Regions from separate parts of the Halobacillus sp. K22 genome, predicted to be linked through region 2. Evidence: riboswitches for the same ligand, from Rfam matches in the RefSeq annotation. Region 2 holds a riboswitch; each other region holds the start of a gene.
The links. A riboswitch is a leader RNA that binds a small molecule or an ion and turns the genes downstream of it on or off. The one in region 2 is predicted to bind S-adenosylmethionine.

Region 1: another riboswitch for S-adenosylmethionine. It lies ahead of ACTWPM_RS12245 (methionine ABC transporter ATP-binding protein); the one in region 2 lies ahead of ACTWPM_RS07880 (OsmC family protein).
Region 3: another riboswitch for S-adenosylmethionine. It lies ahead of msrA (peptide-methionine (S)-S-oxide reductase MsrA); the one in region 2 lies ahead of ACTWPM_RS07880 (OsmC family protein).

Annotation. Positions count from the first base shown of each region.
Region 1 is NZ_JBQQCN010000015.1:90,639-95,917, forward strand. It holds gene ACTWPM_RS12235 (MetQ/NlpA family ABC transporter substrate-binding protein) at 16-888, opposite strand; gene ACTWPM_RS12240 (methionine ABC transporter permease) at 923-1,591, opposite strand; gene ACTWPM_RS12245 (methionine ABC transporter ATP-binding protein) at 1,584-2,609, opposite strand; SAM riboswitch class I at 2,682-2,789, opposite strand; SAM riboswitch class I at 2,938-3,046, opposite strand; gene ACTWPM_RS12250 (TlpA family protein disulfide reductase) at 3,113-3,538, shown strand; gene ACTWPM_RS12255 (hypothetical protein) at 3,531-3,857, opposite strand; gene ACTWPM_RS12260 (thioredoxin family protein) at 3,957-4,271, opposite strand; gene ACTWPM_RS12265 (toprim domain-containing protein) at 4,282-4,629, opposite strand; gene gcvH (glycine cleavage system protein GcvH) at 4,767-5,150, opposite strand; gene ACTWPM_RS12275 (arsenate reductase family protein) at 5,232-5,279, opposite strand, start outside.
Region 2 is NZ_JBQQCN010000008.1:38,758-44,036, reverse strand. It holds gene ACTWPM_RS07890 (sodium:solute symporter family protein) at 618-2,231, opposite strand; gene ACTWPM_RS07885 (hypothetical protein) at 2,228-2,374, opposite strand; gene ACTWPM_RS07880 (OsmC family protein) at 2,404-2,709, opposite strand; SAM riboswitch class I at 2,793-2,898, opposite strand; gene ACTWPM_RS07875 (EamA family transporter) at 3,032-3,934, opposite strand; gene ACTWPM_RS07870 (hypothetical protein) at 4,183-4,725, shown strand.
Region 3 is NZ_JBQQCN010000034.1:30,341-35,619, forward strand. It holds gene ACTWPM_RS18710 (peroxiredoxin-like family protein) at 1-167, opposite strand, end outside; gene eutH (ethanolamine utilization protein EutH) at 218-1,336, opposite strand; gene msrA (peptide-methionine (S)-S-oxide reductase MsrA) at 1,466-1,939, opposite strand; SAM riboswitch class I at 2,058-2,177, opposite strand; gene ACTWPM_RS18725 (AIM24 family protein) at 2,355-3,053, opposite strand; gene ACTWPM_RS18730 (chromate transporter) at 3,871-4,401, opposite strand; gene ACTWPM_RS18735 (chromate transporter) at 4,398-4,967, opposite strand; gene ACTWPM_RS18740 (gamma-glutamyltransferase family protein) at 5,007-5,279, opposite strand, start outside.

The DNA of each region.
Region 1 (5,279 bases), on a different contig from region 2:
CACTTATCTTATCCGTTATTCAGAGCTGCCATCTACAGGCACTACAGCTCCATTATATTCTTCCTTCATGAACGTTTGAATTTCTTCTGAACGTAATACTTCTACTAATGTTTGCAGTGCTTCTGAATCTTCATCTTTACTCTGGGCCGCGATCACATTTACATAAGGGGATTCAGAGCCTTCAAGGATCAATGAATCTTCACTTGGGTTCAAGTCAGCTTCAATAGCGTAGTTTGTATTAATCGCTACTAGAGCATCTTCTTCTCGTTTGTAGATCTCCGGTAATGTCGCTGCATCTACTCCGGAGTCAAATTGAAGATTTTTTGGGTTTTCAACAATATCGTCTACAGTAGCATCCACTTTATCTACGCTTTCATCTAATTTTACCAGACCTTCACGTTCAAGAAGCGAAAGAATTCTTCCATGGTCAGCTACTGAACGGCTCATCACCAGGGTAGTACCTTCTGGAACTTCATCAACGCTTGAGATGTTTTGAGAGTAGATACCCATAGGTTCAATGTGAATCCCGCCAAGATTTACAAAGTCATAATCATTTTCTTGCATTTGTGTTTCTAAATAAGGAATATGCTGGAAATAGTTTGCATCAATTCTTCCCTCTGCTAAGTCCTGGTTAGGAAGTACATAATCTTGATATTCTTCAATGGTCAGTGTAATTCCTTGCTCTTCAAGCAATGGTTTAGCTTCTTGAAGTACTTCTGCGTGTGGGACACTTGTAGCACCAACAGCTATTTCAGTAGTTCCTTCTTCAGAACTGCCGTCACCGCTGCTGCTATCTTCCGAACCTGAGTTTCCTTCATCAGATGAACCACATGCTGATAAAAGGATAATAAATAATAAAGTAAAAATACCGAATGTAATTTTTTTCATGAGTACTCTCTCCCTTTAATTTTATTTAGGATTTTTATCTTTTATCCAATTTTCTCGAAACGAAGTCCCCGATAAATTGGAAAATGAAAACAATAATCACAATGAGAATCGTGCAAATAAAGACAACATCAAAGTCGCTTCGCTGAAAGCCGTAGAAATAGGCAAAGTCACCTAATCCACCGGCACCGATTGCCCCCGCCACTGCAGTATATCCGATTAAAGCAATAGCTGTAACGGTAATCCCTGAAACCAGGGCTGGCATTGACTCTGGAAGCAGCACCTTAAAAATCAAAGTAGAAGATTTAGACCCCATCGATTTAGCAGCTTCGATGACACCTTTATCTACTTCTTTCAATGCAATCTCTACAAGTCGTGCATAGAACGGTGCCCCACCTATAATTAGCGCGGGCAGTGCCGCTTTAGGGCCCCGAATAGTGCCTATGAGAAAATCAGTAAATGGGAATAATAACAGAATTAAAATGATAAAAGGTATAGCTCTGAATATGTTAACAACTGAAGCAGTAATCCAGTTTAATATCTTGTTCTGCCACAGACCCCCAGGACCTGACAAGTAAAGAAGTAAACCTAACAGTAAACCTAAAACAAACGTTCCAGCTACAGAGATAAGCGTCATGTAGAGCGTTTCGTTGGTAGCTGTTATTAAATCATCCATAGTGACGTTTGGGAAAAATTGATTAATCATCCGGGCTCACCTCCACTTCCACAGAGGTGGATTGAATATATTCAATCGCACGCGTAATTTCTTCTTTATCACCCAGGAATTGCACAAACATCGTTCCATACGCACCCTTTTGGGTTTGAGTGATCTTTCCGTGCAATATGTTTACATCTAACACAAACTTCCTGGAAACTTCACTGATTAAAGCCTGATTGGTGCTCTCACCTACGAAGTGCAGACGAAGAATCTCTCCAGTCTTATACGTATCTTTTATAAGTTGAAGTGAATGTTCCCGCTCAGGGTCTCCCATTACCTGATCGACAAATTTCTTAGTAACCTGTTCTTTTGGATAAAGGAAAACATCAAGTACGTCTCCCTGTTCCACAATTTTACCTTGTTCCATAACTGCTACCTGATGGCAGATCTTTCGGATTACATGCATTTCGTGGGTAATGAGTACAATTGTCAGTCCAAGCTTCTCATTAATATCTACTAATAGATCAAGAATGGAATCTGTCGTTTCTGGGTCAAGAGCAGAAGTAGCTTCATCACAAAGAAGAACTTTAGGTTTATTCGCTAGCGCACGAGCTATTCCTACTCTTTGTTTCTGACCGCCGCTTAACTGAGATGGATAAGAATTGCCTCGTCCACTAAGGCCTACCAGGTCTATTAATTCATTAACACGTTTGGTTCTTTCGCTTTTAGGTACACCAGCTATTTCAAGTGGAAAAGCGATATTATCGTGAACAGTTCGAGACCACAAAAGATTAAAATGCTGAAAAATCATCCCAATCTCCTGCCGGGCCTCTCGCAGTTTCCCTTTGTTTAAAGAAGTCAAATCTTGCTCATCAATGGTGACCTTGCCGTCCGTTGGATCTTCCAGGCGGTTTAACAACCTTATGAAAGTACTTTTTCCAGCACCGCTGTAACCGATAACCCCGTATATTTCTCCCTTTTTTATCTGTAAACTTAGGTCGTCGACGGCACGGACCTCCTGATGTTTCGTTCGAAAGACTTTAGATAAGCCTTTAATTGAAATCATGTCGTCTTCCCTCCAATAAAAAAACCTCTCTGCTTGAGAACAGAAAGGTTAGCGTAACAATCTTTATCTGTTCTCTCATCTTCACAAGGATTACCTTGCAGGAATTGGCACCTTACCAAGTCTTAGCTTGCCGGTTGCCGGGCATCAACGGGCCAGTCCCTCCGCCTCTCTGGATAAGAGATTTTAATTTTTTATCACTTTAATACGTGTACGTACCATAAAGAGGATTCTAGCATTGTTAGAATTTCGTGTCAACTTGATAATATTCCTATAAATTCGACAAAATAAAAACTCTTCCTTAAATTAGAAGAGTTCATTTAGAACACTCTTCTCATCTACCAAAGTAAAATACTTTGCAGGAATTAGCACCGTGTTCATCTGCATAAACCGGTTGCCGGGCATCAATGGGCCAGTCCCTCCGCCTCTCTGGATAAGTGAAGATGTCGCTATTAAATTAATGATTATGTTAGCATGGGGCTATAAATTAAGTCAACAATTAAGGAGTGGTCACGTTGAGGAATGCGCCAAGTTTCGAACTTCCTTATTTAAATAAGGAAGGCTCTTATAATACTACAGAGGATCTGGGAAAAGTAATTGTTCTTACATTTTGGACCTCATGGTGCCCCGACAGCGGGAAGGATTTACCTAAGAAAGAGCAGTTATATAAAACAATGGACCATCAGAAAGTCAAGATGGTTACTATAAATGTATCTGGCCGTGAACGGAGCGAAGCTGAGGCAGAGGAATATGCAGAAAAGTTTTTATCTCAGCCTGCTCTTAAAGACCATGGTCGAACGATCTATGACTTGTTCAACAGTGAAGGTGTACCTACTACTGTGATTATCAACAAGGATGGTTTTATCCATTCACAATTCGGTGATCAAGCAGATTTCTTATCCATTGTAGAATCTCTGGGCGAACTCATTTAGCCAATAACAGGAGTGATTCGATAAACAAAATATTCCGGTATGCCCCTTGAACTTTAATCGTCGCCTGGGGAAGAGAAGTTAATTTTTGTTCACCCATAAACAAAGTTTTCATAATGGTACTGGAAGATTGCAGGTGAATGAGATTTAGTCCGTTTTCCTGTTGATCTGTTTTGAGATGCACCCCTGACTGGTCTATATACATGTAAATTCTATGATTGCCAACCTGGAGAATTACGTTAAGTCTTCTTTCCCGCCAACTGGGCAAAAGATCTGTTCTCTGATTCACTTGTTTAACCCAATCTTGTATGAATTCCACCATTGTTAACTCCTCCTTTGTTTGTTAAATAAATTCTTGATAAGGAGGAGTCAACCCTTTTAAAATAACGAAAAATCGTTCGTCATTTCCCGGGTAATTCATTTATTTTTTTACATATTCAGAAAGTTTATCGTACATAAAAGGAACAGAATGAAAGGCATAAACTTTCTCTATTATTTCCCCGTGATGTGTAATTAATAGACAAGGTACACTTTTTATTTGATAAGTTTTCATTAAGTCAGGATGCAGAGAAGCATTGCATTCCCTGAATAATTCTTTATTATAAGTGGCCTCTATAGCCGTAAGCATTTTTCTGGCCAAGTGGCAGGTCCCACAAAAAGGAGTATGGATGAATGTCAATCCAGTTTTTTGTTCTTCTAACTCGTGACCTGCTGACTTGTTATCTATTTCCTGCACAATGATCCTCCTAAATGAGATAGATGGGCTTTACGTGGAAATGCCTGTTTAATAAGGCTCTGGCTAATTCTGGTTCTGGCGTGGCTGCCACTTCACGAAATGCTTTATCAATATAGATGTGTACGGCATGAGGGAGCTCTGCTGTCAGCTGTTTTCTTAATTTGTAGCCAGAATCGTCTTCATCTACAAGAATATACACCCTGCGCCCATCAAGATTGTAATCATAGATTAGTTCCTCCATCCGTTCAATACCAAGGGTTCCATGTGTACAAATGATCTCTATATCTTCATCAAGAATTTTCTTGATTTTTCGCTTATCTGTTATTCCCTCAACGATTACAATTCTTTCTCCATCCATTTTCTATCACCCACTATATAGAAACAGACCATGCCAAAGGGGCATGGTCTGAACATGATTAATATGATACACCATCATGTCAGACAAGGAATATATGTAGCCCTGCCTGTACAATTGCTCATGGTAAATGCTTGACTTTAGTCTTCATTAATCATTTCTTCATATTGATCGGATGTCATTAGTTCATCCATTTCAGAAGAAGCACTTGGTTCGACAATAACCATCCACGCTTTATCATACGGGGATTCATTTACGAATTCCGGGCTGTCTTCAAGTTCTTCATTGACTTCAACAACTTTACCGCTTAAGGGAGCGTATAATTCGGATACAGTTTTTACAGATTCTACGCTTCCAAATGGCTCATCTGCTTCAAGCTCATCCCCTACTTCAGGAAGCTCTACAAACACAATGTCGCCCAGTTCAGATTGAGCGAACTCTGTAATTCCGATACGGACTTTCCCGCCTTCTTCTTTAACCCATTCGTGTTCTTCAGAGTAACGCAGATCTTTTGGTACACTCATTGAAATCCCTCCATTAAATAAAATATACTTTATAACAATTACAAACATAAAAGCTAGCTGCTTTTATTTCCAATGTTTTGCTCACTGTACCCAGACTTCTTGAAAAGTTTCAGGTTTGAAACCCACAGT
Region 2 (5,279 bases):
AGAAGTTACATGAATAAGCTCTTAAATTTTCTGTTTCTATGCTCAACCCCAAGTAAATAAACGGAAAGGTACACTGTAACCATCTGCTAAAGGTTTAGTCAGCGTGAGGAACCACATTTATCTTGACTGAAGGGGAGGTTTGAAACTAAGATCGCCTTAATCAACATATACACTTTGTGTTATTTTAAGTACATACTAATCAAATGGAATAATGTAAATGGGAGAGGAAAGAAGATGGATAATCAATATTTTGTAGGCTGGGGAACTCTCGCCTTGATAAATGCTGGGCTTGCTCAAGGAAAGAACAGGACGGGACTAAACTGGTTTTTTCTTTCTCTAATAATAGGGCCAATAGCCACACTAATACTTTTATTTGTGGAAAAAAGAAAGCAGATCGTACCTTGAGATAATGTGGTATTAGTGATCCACTAAAAGAGGGCGCTGGCTGAACAGGGGTCCATCACTTAATTCATTAACGGAGCAGGCTTGGTTAATAATCAAAGACAAATACTATACATAACTTACAAAAAAGCTTAGAGCCAAATCATCTCTAAGCTTTTTTGTATTCTATTTTTTTACATGTCTTAAAACACTTTTTAAAGGGTTCCTTCGATTTTCTAAGATATCACTTTCTTTTGTACAGATGCTTCAGTCACTTTCGGTTTGATATAAATAATACTTCCGATAAATACGGCTAGTACATTAAGGAATAGGGTCAAACCTACGACACCAGCGGCGTGCAGGGATTCATAGAACATTGCGTTAACGACAACTAGCACGGCAGTGGCAGCCAGCACAACGGCTCCTTTAACAGAGCGGTCGTTGGTAATCTTCCAATTTCCATAGTTGAAGGCAACGGTAAACAGGACCATGACAAGAATATTGACGCTCATTCCTACCCAAACCGGATGGATGTTCAAGAAGAAATCAGCCGGGTGCCAATTACTTAAGTGATACCAGGTTAATCCTGCTGCGAACCCGCCAAACAGGGAACCGAGGACGGCTCGTTTTGTGACAAGCGGCCAGAATAATGCGGCCACTACTGGTGCGAAAGTGGCCGAGTTTCTCATTGTCCAGGCGAGTACGTTCCACCAGGCAGATTGTTCTGTGCGCAGGAAGCCGAAGATGATCATGAGTCCTGTCAGCAACAGCAGCGACCATTTGGTGTATTTAACAAGCTGTTCTGGAGATGCACCAGGGAAAATGGCGCTTCCGACGTCTTTTCCAAGACTGGTTGCCCCTGAGAACTGACAAGGAGCACCCCACCCGAGAGCACATGCCCAAATGCCTAAGAAGAATAGGCCCACGAAAGGAGCAGGCAGTACTTCCATGAGATATTGGGGAAGAGCAACGAGTCCGAGACTTGCGTCAGGAACGACCGCAGCGGCTGACAAGCCAAATAGAATACCTAATAGAATAAAAGGAACACTCATCACTTCTGCAACAATTAAGCCTTTGCGACCTTCTTCAGGTGTTTTACAGGATAAGGCCATCTGAAAAGCGGCTTGCGCTAAAATCACGTTTACTAGGAAAGTGGCAAACCATACGAGGATCACTTGAAGGCCGGCGCCACCCCAATCAAACATGCTCGGCTGATCGGCTGCAAGCTGCTGTAATCCGGAGATGCCTGGGTTGATAAAGAAAGCCACAGTTCCAATAATGAACATAATGGCAAAAATAATCGTGTTCATGGTTTGTGTAAAGGCAACCGCCCACATACCGCCTGACTGCAAATAAACAAATAGTAAAATAGCCGTAAAAGCGACGGACAAGGATAACGAAACGCCGGTAAACACATGAAAGGCAGAAGCAAAAGCAATCGCTGTAGCGACGGACCACATTGGGAAGGCGAATGCTGTAATCGCACCTGATAAAGCTTTAGCACGTCTGCCGAATTGATCTCCGATTAATCCTGAGATCGTTACAACTAACTTTTCACGGAATGATTTAATTAATAATAGCGCAATCAGTAAGACTTGCAAGGTTTCGGCGACACCGTACCATATGGCTGAAATTCCTGTAAGATAGGAAAGTTCGACAATCGATATGTACGTTGAACCCGAGAAAAGGCCGGTTATACAAAAGGCCACCGTCCACCATCTAAATGTCCGTCCCCCTACGAAATATTGCTCGCCGCGGTTGGCTTTTCGTTTCGCAATATTACCCACGATGATGAGGGCGAGCGTGTATAATAAGGCGAGTGAAATCATCCAAATTCCATATGAACTCATGTTTGTACCTCCTTGTTGATTTTCCAAATGACTTCAATTTCTACGTTTGCATCCTTAAACAAGTTGTAAGCCGGGCAGCGTTTTTGAACGTGTTGAATAAAATCTTCTTCGTCTACTTCTTCCTGCGCAAATGTAACGTCCACCTTAAGCGTTGCCGTTTGAAAGTGGGGGCTCACATCAACGGTCCGAACAGTCCTCTGCGATCGATGGCTCCACTTGAAGAAGCCTCCAGCTTTTCAATGGTTAACTCTTTTTCCTTTGCCACCATTTCAACAACGATCATGAAACATCCGTTTAGCGATCCAATGATATATTCCATAGGAGTTAACGCTTCATTAGAACCGCCAAGCTTCTCAGGTTCATCAATCGTAAACGTAAAATCCCGAATGGCGTGCTCATTCTGAAACTGGCTGGTGCGCTTGCTTAGTGTGTCAATGGAACGTAATGCTGACTTCTTCTGTGTTTGCTGATCGACCATTTCATTTCCCTCCATTTTTGAATATAAAAAAACCCTTCTACTTTTCTGTAAGAAAAATAGAAGGGTTGGTTTGAACGTCCCGGCTCTTATCTTTCAGACAGAAAATGTCTGCTGGAATGAGCACCTTGTTTTTTAAACAGGTTGCCGCGGGATCAAAGGACCAGTTTCCTCCACCGCTCTTGATAAGAAGATTATGAATTTAACGAATATTCTACTTGTAAACTTAATCATCTGTCAACTGCTTTTTAGAAAATAGCTTTGGAAACAAGAAGAGACAGGGTGAGCGATCCGTTTAACGGTTGCCAGGTTTAGGAAAAAGAGTTTAACCCGCCTGACGTCTTTGTTCTTTTTGCCCAAGCTTACCGCCGAACTCATTTATGAAAATAGCCGCAAGGATCAAAATAATGCCGGTCCACTGGACAAGAGTGACCGTTTCTGAAAGGATCAGCATAGCTGAAATAATCGCCACCGGAAGTTCCACAGAGCTCAGCACATTAGCGAGCCGGCCTGAAATAAGGGGAGCACCTCCTGCGAAAAACAGGGGAGGTATAACGGCACCGACAAGCGCAATCCCAGCACCTATCGCCCATAAGCGCGTGTCCAGGACGGGAATGGTGGGGATGTCGCGGATGAACACAAGCATCACGAGCACTAAAGATCCTGTCACCATAAGAGAACTTCGCAATATAGGGTGGGAGTTGACAGCCACCTGACCGCTGAAAAAAATAAAGCCGGCATAGGCAAACCCTGACAGCAGTCCGAGTATAAGACCGATCGGGTGTAAATCCAGACCATCACCGCCTGTAAGTCCGGAAGCTAACACGACTCCTGTAAGTGTGACGGCCAATGAAATCAAGTGGAGGCGTTCGGGTGGAGTTTTCGTGAAAATCCATTCATACAGCATACCGATCCAAACAAATTGGAAAAGCAGAATAATCGCAATAGAGGCAGGGAGGTACTGCATAGCTCCGTAATAAAAAATACCCGTCAGTCCCACCGTGCTGCCCGTGGCGATAATTTTGACAAGATCTGATTTCTGAATTTCTTTAATACGAAGTCCTTTCCAAAGAGACAAGCCCCACAGGAAGACAAAGGCGGCGAGCATTTGGACTATATTTAACTGACCCAGGGAGTATCCGTATTGAAAGCCTGTTTTTACAAATATGGGGGTAAATCCAAAGCTTGCCGCCCCCAGGAAGACCAGGGTGATTCCTTTCCCATTCATTGCTTAAAACCTCCGATCCTAACGATCTGCTTCTATTATTCGACACACTGATGCTATTATTTCAAAGCCCCCTTGAAAACTCAATGTAAAAGAGGAAAATAATTCAAGTATGTCGTATTTTGAGGTGAATGCTTGCAAATCATAGCGATAAATGTAAAACGATTTTTACAGGGATTTTCTCCCTTTCGTCGAAATGATTGGTATAAGGAAATCACTATAAATCAGAAAAAAAGGGAGTGTTCGTGGGGATGTTCAAGAATAGTCTATTAAAGTTAATGCCGTATAAAGAGCAGGGTATGGTGGAAACGAATCTGGTCAATGTGATGAAGCGTTTGAAAATTGAGGATTTTACATTCAACTGGGACCGCAGCAGTTGTTATGTGGAATTTAGTTATAAAGAAGAGCCATATAAACTGGAACATTCGTTAGAAAAAGCGCGGAAACAAGGGATCATCTTAAAAAATGGGATGGATTGTTTAATAGAACTGACTCAGTCACTTGAAGATTTATGCGTAATTATTGACCGTGGCACCTATAAGTTCGAGACTTGGATATCCGGCATGAAGCAGCAAGAAGCTATGAATGAGACCCCTATTTATCAAGAAGAGTTTCATATCAGTTACAAATCTACCGGCGAACAGGCTAAAAAGGAAGTTTCCAAACAGGAATCTTCAGATCTGGAAGAGCCATCTTCTGATAGAAACGAACAGCTTTTCCCTTTTGGACCTGAACTGTCACTCAAAGATTTTTATTTAAATCAAATCACTCAAAGTGCGGAGCGGAAATTATAGGATAGTCAGCCAACTGATTTGTATAAGTATATAAAAAAGAACTCCCCAATCAGGAGTTCTTTTTTAATGGTCCTGCCAACCTCCATGTTAAATGTTGAAGAAAAGCTCCCGTTTCTTTAAGACTCAGTTTCGAGATAACTCGGGTCCATTGCCAGAAAAAGGAGGGGGCGGCTACGGAAACAACTCGCTTTCCTGCGGGGGAACTGGCAAGCCTCCTCAGTCGTTAACACTCCTTGTGGGGTCTCGCCTCGCTCCTTCTCCCGCGGGAGTCTCGTCGTTTCCCTGGAGCCCCTATCTCTACAAAATATCTCGAAACTGAGTCTTAAAGTATACGGCCCTTTAGTGCAACAAGCGTATTTGAAAGTCAACAACATTGTTTAACAGACGCCTTTCACTATATAAACTTATCTCTTCATTCCGCTTACAGACTTAGCTGTACTTTCCTGAATACGCAGTTCAAAGAAAAAGTCAGGTCCTTTGTTTAAAGGACCTGGCTCTCTGCGCTCATTTAAATAGACCAGAAGGTTTGAAAAACGCCTCCGGTATTGAGAAGT
Region 3 (5,279 bases), on a different contig from region 2:
GGAAGGTTGAAGTTGGGAGCTTTTTCGCCTTCAGCGAGACCCTTCCCGTCAGAAGACTGCTCCAATTCTTGAATGGCCTGCTTCATTTTCTTTTGCACATCTTCAGGAGCCGTCGCTTTGAATTTTTCAATGTATTCGTTGTAGCGCTCTTTCATTTCTGTCTTCACAAGAAAAAACTCCTTTATGGTTTGATTCACGTCGATTATAACCTAGTTGTTTACTTGGTTAAAGGGATTTGCTCAGTTCCCCTTGTTAAAAATAAAGCTATACATACAGCAAGTCCTCCTGCGGTCAGCTTTCCAGTTATCACTGGAACGATCATATCTTTTTCAACTCCTGCTACAAAAGCAAAGTGGCTGCCCAGCACAAAAGCACCGCTTACGGCAAAAGCTGAATTAACAACTTTCCCGCGGCGATCCATGTGTTTCATCATAGCAAGCATCGGTAAGTGATGGGCAAGAGAAGCGAGCAGGCCGGTCATAGCTGAAGCATTTAAACCGATCTTATTGCTCAACCGATTCCATAACTTTTCTCCTTTTTGATTCAAAAAAGCAATCAAAGGATAAGCACCGGCAAGGGTAACTGTAATTCTACCTACAATAGAGACTCCTTCAGAAAGAGGAGCCAATCCTGAGATAAGGGTGAATTCGGTGAGCGTTTCAATCGTAATGGCGACAAGTCCCGTAATAATTAGGATTTCAACCCCTTTTCCAAACCAGGCAAATACACGTATCGCCCCATTTGTGAACAGCCATAAACCCACTCCGATAAAGACGGAGAGAAACAGCGCCGGCATTAGATTCTGCAGCATCCACAACCATTCATATCCTGCGATCGCACCTCCTGCCAGGCAGCCCACAGGGATTGTTACAATTCCGATTAAAATTCCTTTTGCGAAGTAAGGCCGGTCTTCTTTTTGAATGATGGTAAGGGCGACCGGTATAGTGAAGACGAGGGTCGGTCCCATCATGGTTCCTAAAAATGCCCAGGAAAATACAGCCGCTTCATCTGTTAAGGCTAAAGCTTCTGAGAGGGAATAGGCTCCCATATCAATCGCTAAAATCATAGAAGCAAACATGGAGGGATCAGCGCCCATATCTCTAAAGACTGGACTAATGACAGGTGCAGTGATCTCTGATAAGACGGGGGCGAGCGAAATGATCCCTACCATGGATAGGGCTAGCGGCCCCATCATCATAAAGGCATCATAGAAATGCTTCCCTAACGATAATCGCTGATTAAGTACATAGTAATCCAAAGCCCCTGCCACCATAAAAATACACATGATGATTACTATCGATTCATTGATCCATAGCAAATCTGCTCCCCCCTTCATGAAATCTTCCTCTTACTCTCTCTTTTCGTTCCGTTCACTGTTTTCCCTTCCAAGTCCCGCGCCTAACTTTTCGTTCATAAAAAAACACTCAGAGTAAACACTCTGAGCGCCTGCTAAGGAAAGATTTATTTAGCCGATTCCGCATGCTACCGAACCATTTTTCTGTAAATACTTCTGGTGATGCTCTTCCGCTTCATAGAAAGTGGTGGACTGAACGACCTCAGTAACGATCGGACGCTTGAATGTACCTTTTTCATCCCACTCTTTAATCTTTTCTTCTGCAATATACTTTTGACTGGCATCGTTGTAAAAAATCGCAGAGCGGTATTGGTGACCGATATCGGCACCCTGACGGTTTTTAGACGTTGGATCATGGGTTTCAAAAAAGATATTTACGAGTTCAGAATAAGTAATTACAGTCGGGTCGTATTCTACTTTCACCGCTTCAGCGTGACCCGTTTTCCCCGTTTTAACCTGTTCATAGGAAGGATTATCCAAGTCCCCGCCAATATAACCTACACGTGTGGATGTGATGCCTTCAAACTTTTCAAAGAATGCTTCTACTCCCCAGAAACACCCTGCTCCAAAAATTGCCTTTGCCATTTCTCATCTGTCCTTTCCTTTTAACGCAACTTCTATCGAGAGCCTTTACGGGTATATGACAACGAAAAGACCCCTTTTCTTATCCAAGAAAAGGGGTCGTATAATAGTCCGTACGATCCTCTCATCTCTTAGGATGTCACCATCCTACAGGAATTGGCACCGTTCTCGTCAATCCTTAGATTGATTCGATGGTTGCCGGGCATCAAAGGGCCAGTCCCTCCGCCTCTCTGGATAAGAAGTTTCCGTTATTTATTTTTAAGTTATTTCATATCTTACAATGTTTTAGCAGTGAAGTAAAGGATGAAGCTTGAATTTTTTTGGAAAAAACATATTCAGCTCTCGTTTTGTTATCCTATTCAGATTCCCTTTAAAAAATGCCCGTCTATTTTTAAGGTTTTTCTCATTCGACAAACCCTTATTTGCCGCGATCTCCTGAAGTGCTGACTTCTTCAAACGGCTGGACGATGACAAAGCCATCACCATTGAATTCCATTTGGATCGATTCTCCACTTCCCCGGCCAATGATGGTTTTAAAACTGATATCTGTTCGAAATTCTGGCTGCAGATGCCCCGACCAGGCTACCGTCGCATTCGGATCAGTGATCACTGGCTGCCCTGGACGCACCATGATCGTGAGCGGTTCGTAGTGAGAAGTGATCGCTACTTTTCCTCTTCCCTGCAGTTTGACGTTGAACAGCCCGCCAGACATCATTCCAGCCACTTTTTTCATCAGTTGAATATCCCAATCCACGCCTGGCTCAAAGGCTAGAAGATCATTGCCGTTTACGGTGATTTCTTCATTATCCAGTTCTAGAATGGTAATTTTTTTACCTTGATCGGCTAAATAAAGGCTGCCGCGTCCGGTAGCTTTCATAAGGGAACTACCCTCCCCGCTCATCGCTTTCTTCATAAAGCGGCCTACGCCGTGCTCAAGAAACCCTTCTCTTTCGAACTTGATTTGCCCGTTGTAGGAGATCATAGAGCCCGCTTTCGCCCATACCTGATCCGTTAAGTTTACTTCCAGAATCCGCGGTGTTTCCAACTCAAAGTATTCATTTTCGGCATCGTCCTGCTTTGTTTCTCTTATAAATTGTTCAATGGAGTATTTGCTCATTCTTTCCTCTCCCTTTTTAATCAAAATTGATTCCTATGCAGGATATTCGCTCTACTCCTATGGTACTCCTTCTTCACCCAGGGGAATTTTGCTGGACTGAGGATTAAAGAGAGTCTGGAAGCTATGAGTTCTTGTACTACCTTAAATCTCTGTCGATTATTACAGATACGTTCCCGTTTGTGGAAGACTCAGTTTCGAGATATCTAGTGAGAGAATTAGGTCCTGCGGGGAACGAACTCGCTTTCCGGCCCTGCACGACGCAGGGTCGTTCGACGTTGCCACACGACGTAGCGTTCTTAGTCGAACCTCTTCTGTGCTGAGCCTCCTCAGGCTTCGACTTCCGGGGTCTCAACGATCATGTTTACCCCACAGGAGTCTCCCCGTTCCCCTCCGGACCTGGCCAAATCAGAAACTCGAAACTTGTTCGTTTTTCATCCGCTTGAGAAGTAAAAACCACATGGGCGTATATACTTTTTTTCATGTTGGAACTATGCGAGATAGCCTGTTATATAAGCATTTCAGTCAGGGTAATGAGGAAAGGATACTCTCTTTAGAATGGTGTCGTTTGCCCTAATAAAGTTGGATTGGCGGGGAAATGTGGAATCACCCTGAAAGACACGACCAACATAAGCTGACCATCAAAAAGATTGCGGTTTTTCAATCCGTTGATGAGCGGCTTATGTCTCGAGTGTCTAGGTGATGGAACAAGAGGTGTTATTTCCCCACCAGCCCCCTCCCTTATATCGTAAAGGATCCCAATTTATCTCGGTCCAGAGCCTTACACAATCCGGCCCTTTTGTTTATTAATTCGTTTTGGTCAACCTAAGAATAAGGCGCCGTAGATGAGAGATCCAAGGATTACAAAGGCAGGATGCAGCTTTACTTTTTCCAGTAGTAAGAAGCTCGCAACGATAAGGATCGCCGTTTGCAGGAAACCTGTTGATTCATAGGAATTCCAGAAAAACTGATAGGCCATAATCCCAAGAAGCACGGCAATTGCCGGGCGGATTAAGTTAGTCATCCGCTTGACCCTAGGAGAATCCTTGAATTTATATAGGAAACTCAATAGGACAATCATTAAAATAAGCGATGGAGCAACTGTGGCAAAGACACCGACCACTGCCCCCAGGACACCCGCCTGCTGATAGCCGATAAAACCAGCCATTTTCGTTGCAATCGGCCCTGGCAGCGCATTCGCCATAGCAAGCATTTCGCTGAACTCCGTCACACTCATCCATTCAAATCGCCCCACAACCTCATTTTCTACCAGAGGGATGGAAGCAGGACCTCCACCATAACCGACTATTCCAGGTATAAAAAAAGCAACAAATAGTTTCCATAAGATCATGACGACTGCTCCTGACTTTTTAAATTAGACTTATCTTTAACAGGCTTAAGTAAAGCGTACATTAATAGCGCAAAGATAAGCAGGCCAGGGTGCAGGCCTATCCATTCAATCAGTAAAAGAGAGCCCACCCCAAGAGATAGTGAGACCACCCAGCCCAGACTCCCCTGAGCTTTTTTCAGAAAATCATAAGTCAGCTTGGCAAGCATAACTCCTACAACCGGGACAACAGCTTGTGTCATGCCATTGACCCAGGGCTGATCACGCAAACTATTTAAGGAAATAATTAGGACGATCATAATCACAATCGTAGGAAGAATGGTCGCTAATACTGCATTTAACATTCCTATGATTCCGGAAACACGATAACCTATGTACCCGGCCATTTTCGTAGCAATAGGACCTGGCAGCGAGTTACCTAATGCCAGCACATCGCCAAATTCATCGTCTGAGAGCCATTTATATTTTTCAACCACTTCTTTATGGACCAGCGGAATGGAAGCAGGACCTCCTCCATAACCGAGCATTCCCACACGAAAAAAGGCTATAAAGAGATTCCATTGCTGCATTTCTTCTCCTCTCCTTCCAATCCGACTCTCCTCTTTCCTTCAGTAAGCGGAGATCGTGCCATCTGTTCTTGATTCAGTGCCGCCATATAAAACTCCCGTTTCTGGATCACGCCATATGAGCTGGCCTCTCCCGAAAGCACCTGTTTCCAGCTGCACGCTGATGTCATGTCCACGGCGCGCGAGAGCTTCGGCAACATGTTTAGGAAAGTTCGGCTCTACCCACACTGTCTTGTCTTTCATCCACTGCCAGCGGGGAGCATCAAGCGCGGCCTGTGGGTTTAAATGAAAATCAACCGTATTCATGACGACCTG